DNA from 2 places in the Variovorax sp. dw_954 genome. Region 1 is predicted to be linked to the other one. Evidence: predicted binding sites of a transcription regulator. Region 1 holds the regulator's gene; the other holds the start of a gene.
What was found. Region 1 encodes LexA, which represses DNA repair genes until DNA is damaged. Its sites were predicted from a motif close to ACTGTATNNNNATACAGT; they were not measured.
Positions count from the first base shown of each region.

Region 2: the regulator LexA is predicted to act here: its motif matches at 1,333-1,350, upstream of HB681_RS17385 (ATP-dependent helicase).

Region 1 is NZ_JAAVVD010000048.1:2,541-6,442, reverse strand. Features, by position in the region: gene adk (adenylate kinase) at 1-128, shown strand, start outside; gene HB681_RS36650 (asparaginase) at 181-1,173, opposite strand; gene lexA (transcriptional repressor LexA) at 1,248-1,934, shown strand; gene HB681_RS36640 (hypothetical protein) at 2,046-2,360, shown strand; gene HB681_RS36635 (D-2-hydroxyacid dehydrogenase family protein) at 2,427-3,434, shown strand; gene HB681_RS36630 (MFS transporter) at 3,431-3,902, shown strand, end outside.
Region 2 is NZ_JAAVVD010000010.1:146,989-150,890, reverse strand. Features, by position in the region: gene HB681_RS17395 (dihydrofolate reductase family protein) at 1-83, opposite strand, end outside; gene corA (magnesium/cobalt transporter CorA) at 223-1,212, opposite strand; gene HB681_RS17385 (ATP-dependent helicase) at 1,361-3,451, shown strand; gene raiA (ribosome-associated translation inhibitor RaiA) at 3,780-3,902, shown strand, end outside.

The DNA.
Region 1 (3,902 bases):
CGCTGGTGAACTACTACGCCACCTGGGCCAAGACCGAGCCTGAGGCCGCGCCGAAGTACCGCGCCATCGCCGGCGTCGGCAGCGTGGACGACATCACGCAACGGGCCTTCGCGGCGTTGAGCAACTAAGCGAGAGCGAGAAGCGGGGCCCGGACGCGGGCCCCTGATTCGACGCGCTGCGTCAGCGCGACGGCTGGCGAGTCAGCAATTCAAGCATGAGTGCAATGCGCGCCTTGACCGGACTCAGCCCGCCGGCATCGCGCAACGCATCCCCGGGTTTGGGCAGGATGCGGCCATTGGAGCAACGCGTGGCGCGCAGTACCGCGATGCCCGCTGCCTGCGCCCTGAGCGCAGCCGCCTCCAACGCGTGATGCAGCGTGCCGTTGCCGGTGGCGGCCAGCACCAACCCCTGGACGGCGTCCGTGCCTCCAACTGCATGCTCCCGGACCAGCGAATCGACGATCGCGCCGCTCGCGCCGGCATGGCTCAGCATGATTTCCACGCGAGGCGCAGCACTGGCGCCTGAAACTGCGTCGATCTCCGCCGGCGACCACTGTGTGCTCGTCGAGGGCCAGCTCCGCACGGAACGAACCGCACCCTCCTCGACATAGCCGATCGGTCCGGCGTCGCCGGAAGAGAAGGCATCGAGCCGATAGGTGTGGACCTTCTGCACATCGAGCGCCCCATGGATCACTCCCGCGCAGACCGCGAGCACACCGCTCGCATTTGCCGTAGCCGCAACGACTACCGCATCCCGCACGTTCTGCGGCCCGTCAGGCGACAGCGACGTCGCCGGCCGCATCGCACATGTCAACACCACAGGCTTCTGCGACCGCAGCGTCGAATGCAGGAAGAAGGCCGTCTCTTCCAGCGTATCGGTCCCATGCGTGATCACGAGACCGACGACATCTGGCTGCACCAGCCAATGCGCGCAACGCGCGGCCAGGCGCTGCCAGATCGCGAAGTCCATGTCCTTGCTGTCCACCTGTGCCACCTGCTCCGACTGCAACGTGACGCCAGCCACCTCGATGCCACCCAGCAACTCCGACACGCCGACCTCCGCCGCCGTGTAGCCGATGTTGTCGCCGGGCTGCGTGGACCGGCCGGCAATGGTGCCTCCCGTGCCGAGGACCACCACGCGCCTGGACTCCTTCACTGCCTTGCTCGCGACCATGCTTGCCATCTTTCAGAAACTGGTTAAAAATACAGGTACTGGATATTCAACCAGTGCCGCAAGGAGTCAAGCGCATGCTCAACCTGTCGAACTTTGCCGTCAAGCTTACCGCCCGCCAGCAGCAGATCCTGGACTTGATCCAGAGCGCTATTGCCCGGACCGGCGCGCCGCCCACACGAGCAGAAATCGCGGCTGAATTGGGCTTCAAGTCCGCCAACGCGGCCGAAGAACATTTGCAGGCGCTGGCGCGCAAGGGCGTCATCGAACTGGTCAGCGGCACCTCGCGCGGCATCCGCCTGAAGGGCGAGGTCTTGCGCGCCATCAACGAAACACGCTCCAGCCAGTATTCGCTGGGCCTGCCCGGCATGGCCCAATTGGCGCTCCCCTTGGTCGGCCGAGTCGCGGCAGGCTCGCCGATCCTCGCGCAGGAACACATCGATCAGACCTACTACGTCGAAAACACGCTGTTCCAACGCCAGCCCGACTATCTGCTCAAGGTGCGCGGCATGTCCATGCGCGACGCGGGCATCATGGATGGCGACCTGCTCGCAGTCCAGTCCACCAAGGAAGTGCGCAACGGCCAGATCGTCGTCGCCCGCCTCGGCGATGAAGTCACCGTCAAGCGGCTGCGGCGCAACAAGCAGGTGATCGAGCTGCATGCCGAAAACCCCGACTACCCCACCATCATCGTGCAGCCGGGCGAGCCCTTTGAAATCGAAGGCCTGGCCGTCGGCCTGATCCGGAACACGATGCTGATGTAGCCATTACCGACGCAACAGGTGGCGGGCGTATGGCGAAGAGGCCATCACCCTGTTGCGGTCGACCTGAAGAAATCCTGCCTGTGTTCAACCTCTGACCAATCTGGAGTTCACATGGGAATCGCTTTTCTGACCTTGGCTGAAATCTTCACGCCCCTGCAATCGCTGGCCAGCCGATGGATGCCCGCGCGTCGCCGGAGCGGGCTGCGCTACGTGGCGGTGCGCCCCGGATGCACGGCCCGCGCATCCGCGAGCAAGCCGACGCCTGGCGCCAGGCCCTTGCGCGTGGTGCGCATACTGGATGCACAGCGCACGACCACCGGTGCGGGCCGCGTCGTCATCTCGGGCCGCATGGCCGATGTCTGCGCCGAGCTCGACCGGCTCGCCGCGCTGGAAGCCGCGGACGATGCCAGGCGCCTGATGCATTGAGCCATCCTTGCGGGCGCGACACACGCAGCGCACGGCCTTCGAGGGTGCAAGGCACAATAACGTGCCATGAATATCGTGATCCTCGACGACTACCAGGATGCGGTGCGCAAATTGCGCTGCGCGAGCAAGCTCGACGCCTATGCCGCCAAGGTCTATACCAACACCGTCAAGGGGATCGGCCAACTGTCGGTGCGATTGAGAGACGCTGACGTGATCGTCCTGATTCGCGAGCGCACCCAGATCTCCCGGCAACTGGTCGAGAAGCTGCCCAAGCTCAAGCTCATTTCGCAAACCGGCCGTGTGGGCAGCCACATCGACGTGAACGCCTGCAGCGAATTGGGCGTCGCGGTGGCCGAGGGCAGCGGTTCGCCGCTTGCTCCAGCCGAGTTGACCTGGGCCCTGATCATGTCCGCGATGCGCCGGCTGCCGCAGTACATCAGCAACCTCAAGCACGGCGCATGGCAGCAGTCCGGCCTCAAGTCGGCCTCGATGCCGCCGAACTTCGGCCTGGGATCGGTGCTCAAGGGCAAGACGCTCGGTATCTGGGGCTACGGCCGCATCGGGCAACTGGTGGCGCGCTATGGACAGGCCTTCGGCATGCAGGTCGTCATCTGGGGACGTGAAGCGAGTTGCGCCAAGGCGCGATCCGACGGACTGCAGATCGCGCCGAGCCGCGAGGCATTGTTCGAGATGTCCGATGTGCTCTCGGTGCACCTGCGGCTCATGGACGAGACACGCGGCATCGTGACCCTGGCGGACTTGTCGCGGATGCAACCGACCGCGCTGTTCGTCAACACGTCGCGCGCAGAGCTGGTCGAGTCCGACGCCCTGCTTGCAGCACTCAATCGGGGCCGGCCCGGTCTCGCTGCGATCGACGTCTTCGAGAGCGAACCACCGCTGCAGGGACACGCGCTGCTGCGCCTTGAAAACTGCATCTGCACGCCGCACATCGGCTACGTCGAGCAAGAGAGCTACGAGCTCTACTTCGGCCAGGCTTTCGACAATGTCGCGAGCTTCATCAAGGGCAATCCGACCAACATCGTCAATCCTGGCGCCTTGCAGGTTCGCCGTTGAGTCGCCCTCCGCTTCCGGGCGCGCTCTGGGCGCTGCTGGCGGGCAACTTCGTCATCGGCACCGGCGTCATGCTGGTCGCGGGCACGCTCAACGAGATCAGTGATTCGTTCGGCGTGAGCGTGGCTGCAGCGGGCCAGCTGATGACGGCGGGCGCGCTGGTAGTCTGCTTCGGCGCACCGCTGCTGGCAGCCCTTGTGGCGGGCTGGGACCGGCGAACGCTTCTGGCGCTGACGATGGTCTGGTATGCGGTCTGCAACGTGGCGGCATCACTCATGCCGAGCTACCTTGGGCTTCTGCTCATGCGCATGCTGACGATGCTGGCGCCAGCCATCTTCACGGCGCAGGCCGCGGCGTCAGTGGGCATGCTGGTTCCGGCGGATCAGCGCGGCCGGGGTGTGACGTTCGTGTTCCTCGGTTGGTCGATGGCATCGGTGCTGGGCCTGCCGCTGGGCGCGTGGCTCGGCGGCC
Region 2 (3,902 bases), on a different contig from region 1:
AGCGGGTTGTCGATGGACTGATCCGGCCCCGCCCCGTAGCCGTCCAGTGAGATTGAAAAGCTTGCGACCCTGAGTTTCGACATGTCGTGTTTCCTGGAATCCGCCAAACGGCGCCGAAAGGATATCGCTGTTCGCGAAACACCGCGGAACCGGCTTTGCCGGGCCGCCGGTGTTGCCCCCGGTAGGGGGTGAGAGCCGCGACGCGGCGACCTGGGGGCGAGCCTAGCTCAACCAGCCCTTCCGCCCGAAGTACCACATCGGCACCAGCGCACTCGCCGCCATCATGATCACCACGTACGGATACGACAGGCTCCCCAAGGCCTGCAGTTCCGGAAACTGCATGTTCATGCCGTAGATGCTCGCCACCAGCGTCGGCGGAAGCAGCGCCACGCTGGCCACCGAGAAGATCTTGATGATCTTGTTCTGGTTGATGTTGATGAAACCGACGGTCGCATCCATCAGGAAGTTGATCTTGTCGAACAGGAAGGCCGTGTGGTTGTCCAGCGACTCGATGTCGCGCAGGATCTGCCGCGCCTCCTCGAACTGCTCGGCGCTGAGCATCTTGCTGCGCATCATGAAGCTCACCGCGCGGCGCGTGTCCATCACGTTGCGGCGGATGCGGCTGTTCAGGTCTTCGTGGCGCGCGATCTCGCCGAGCACCTCGCTCGCCAGCGCGTCGGTCATGTTGCCGCGCAGCACCTTCTCGCTGACCTTCTTCAGGTCGTCGTAGATGTTCTCCAGCGTGTCGGCGGAATATTCGGCGTCGGCGTCGAACAGCTTCAGCAGCACTTCCTTGGCATCCTCGATCAGCCCCGGCGCCCGGCGCGCGCGCATGCGCACCAGACGGAACACCGGCACGTCCTCGTCGTGGATCGAGAACAGCACGCCGCGGCTGCGCAACTCGGCGTTGTGCTGGTTCAGGATGAAGGCCACACGCACCGAGCGCGGGTCCTCGCTGTCATCGATCAGGAAGTCGCTGCGAATATGCAGCTCGCCGTTGTCTTCCTCGTAGAAACGGGCCGATTCCTCGATGTCCTCGTCCATCGCGTCTTCAGGAATCGACAGCCCGTAGTACTGCTTGACCCAACGCTTTTCCTCGACCGACGGCGACTCCAGGTCGACCCAGATCGGCTGGAACTTGGACAACTCTTCCAGCGACTCGATTTCTTCCTGGACGAGTCGACCGTTGGCGAGCGTGAAGATATTCAGCATGGCGCGGATTATCTGTTGCCGCCTGTGACCGCGCGTTTGCAATGTGCGGGTTTGCCTCCCGCTCCCCTCGGGGAGAGGGCCGGGGTGAGGGCCCCACCTGCGGCTCTGCGACCTGTGTGCGCTGGATGGATGTACAGTTCGCTTTCCCATGTCGCTGACCGTCGAAGCTCCCTCCCAAGCCGTCGAAACACCCGCGCAACGCCTGGCGTCGGTCCTCGCCGCGCTCAACGACGAGCAGCGCACGGCCGTCATGCATCCAGGGCCCGAGCCGCTGCTCGTGATTGCGGGCGCCGGCTCGGGCAAGACCAGCACGCTGGCGCATCGCGTGGCGCACCTGATCGCCAAGGGCGCAGATCCCCAGCGCATCCTGTTGCTGACCTTCTCGCGCCGGGCAGCGCAGGAAATGGAGAGGCGCGCCGGACAGGTGGTGGCGCGCGTGCTGGGCCTGCGCTCCGAAGCGCCGCCGGCCCTGCCCTGGGCCGGCACCTTTCACGGCGTCGGTGCTCGCATCCTGCGCGAGCACGCCACGCAGATCGGCCTCGACGAGAACTTCACCATCCACGACCGCGGTGATGCCGAGGACCTCATGGGCCTGGTGCGGCATGAGATCGGGCTGTCCGCCACCACGCGGCGCTTCCCGCGCAAGGGCACCTGCCTCGCGATCTATTCGCGCTGCGTCAACACTCGCGAGCCGCTCGAAAGCGTGCTCAAGCACACCTTCCCCTGGTGCGCGGAATGGGCTGCCGAACTCAAGCGGCTGTTCGGCGGCTACGTCGAGGCCAAGCAGCAGCAGAACCTGCTCGACTACGACGACCTGCTGCTTTGCTGGGCCGAGATGATGAGCGAGCCGTCCCTGGCCGAACTCGTCGGCTCGCGCTTCGACCATGTGCTGGTCGACGAATACCAGGACACCAACCGCCTGCAGGCCGCGATCCTGATTGCGCTCAAGCCCGATGGCCGCGGCCTGACCGTGGTGGGGGACGACGCGCAATCGATCTACTCGTTCCGCGGCGCCACCGTGCGCAACATCCTCGACTTCCCCGGCCAGTTCTCGCAGGCGGCACGCATCGTCACGCTGGAGCGCAACTACCGCTCCACGCAGCCGATCCTCGATGTGTCCAACGCCGTCATTGCGCATGCCGCCGAGCGCCATGCCAAGACCCTCTGGACCGACAAGCCGTCCGCCGGCCAGCCCCAATTGGTGCTGGTGCCCGACGAGGCGCAGCAGGCCACCTGGGTGTGCGACCGCATCCTGGCGCACCGCGAGGGCGGCCTCGCGCTGAAGTCGCAAGCCGTGCTGTTCCGCACCTCCAGCCACAGCGCCGCGCTGGAACTCGAACTGGCGCGCCGCAACATTCCCTTCGTCAAGTACGGCGGCCTCAAGTTCCTGGAGGCGGCCCACGTCAAGGACCTGCTGGCGGTGCTGCGATTCGTGCAGAACCCGCGCGGGCGCATGGCCGGCTTTCGGGTGACGCAGCTCATTCCGGGCGTCGGCCCGGCCACCTCGTCGCGGTTGCTCGACGCCATGGGCGAGGCGGCCGATCCCGGCGCCGTGGTGCGGGACTTCCAGCCGCCGTCGGGAACTCGACAGGAATGGCAACGTTTTGCCGACATCTACGGGGAGTTGCGAGCAGCGGCTTCGCCCTGGCCTGCCGACATGGAAGCGGCGCTGCGCTGGTACCTGCCGCAACTCGAACGACTGCATGACGATGCCGGCGTGCGCCGCGGCGACCTCGAACGATTGGCTCGACTTGCATCGGGTTATTCATCGCGTGAAAGTTTTCTTACGGAACTTACGCTCGACCCGCCGTCGGCCACCAGCGACCGCGCCGGCCCGCCGCTGCTCGATGAGGATTACCTGATCCTGTCGACCATCCATTCGGCCAAGGGGCAGGAGTGGCGCTCGGTGCATGTGCTCAACGTGGTGGACGGCTGTATGCCTGCCGACGTGGCCCAGGGCGCGGCCGAACTGGAGGAGGAGCGCCGGCTGCTTTACGTCGCAATGACGCGTGCGCGCGACCATTTGCACCTGGTCGTGCCGCAGCGCTTCTATGTAACGCAGCAGGCCGCGCGGGGCGACCGCCATGTGTACGCCGGCCGCACTCGCTTCATCGATGCGGCCGACGCCGCGGGCTTCGAGCACGTCACCTGGCCGCCGCCACCCGAGCGCCCTGTCTTCGTGCCGCCGCCGGCGGCCGCTATCGACCTTCGAAATCGCCTGCGCAACGCCTGGAAATAGCGCCGTCGCGCGCTCGTTGGACGAAGTGAATAAAAACTCACTACAGCGTTTTTGAAACCGACGGTAACTACCTGCAACGTGTGCAATGCATCACGGTTTTCCCTGCCATTCGGGGATTGCAATTCGATGACACGGGGGGCATAGTGAACCGGACCCCCAGCGGGTTTTCTGCAACCACCTCTCTTTCCCTTCCCTTCCACACCTCTTTTTTCCGCTCCCTTCCCGTCCCTTCCACTCCCTATCCATGTTGTCCCCGTGGCCCGCCCTCAATCGAGGAAAGGTCCTTTTCACCAACGGTCTATCAACGGTCTATCCCAGGAGGTCATTCATGAATCTGACGATCAGCGGTCATCACCTCGACGTCACTCCAGCATTGCGCAGCTATGTCACTAGCAAGCTTGATCGGATCACCCGCCACTTCGACCAGGTGGTCGATGTCAAGGTGCTGCTA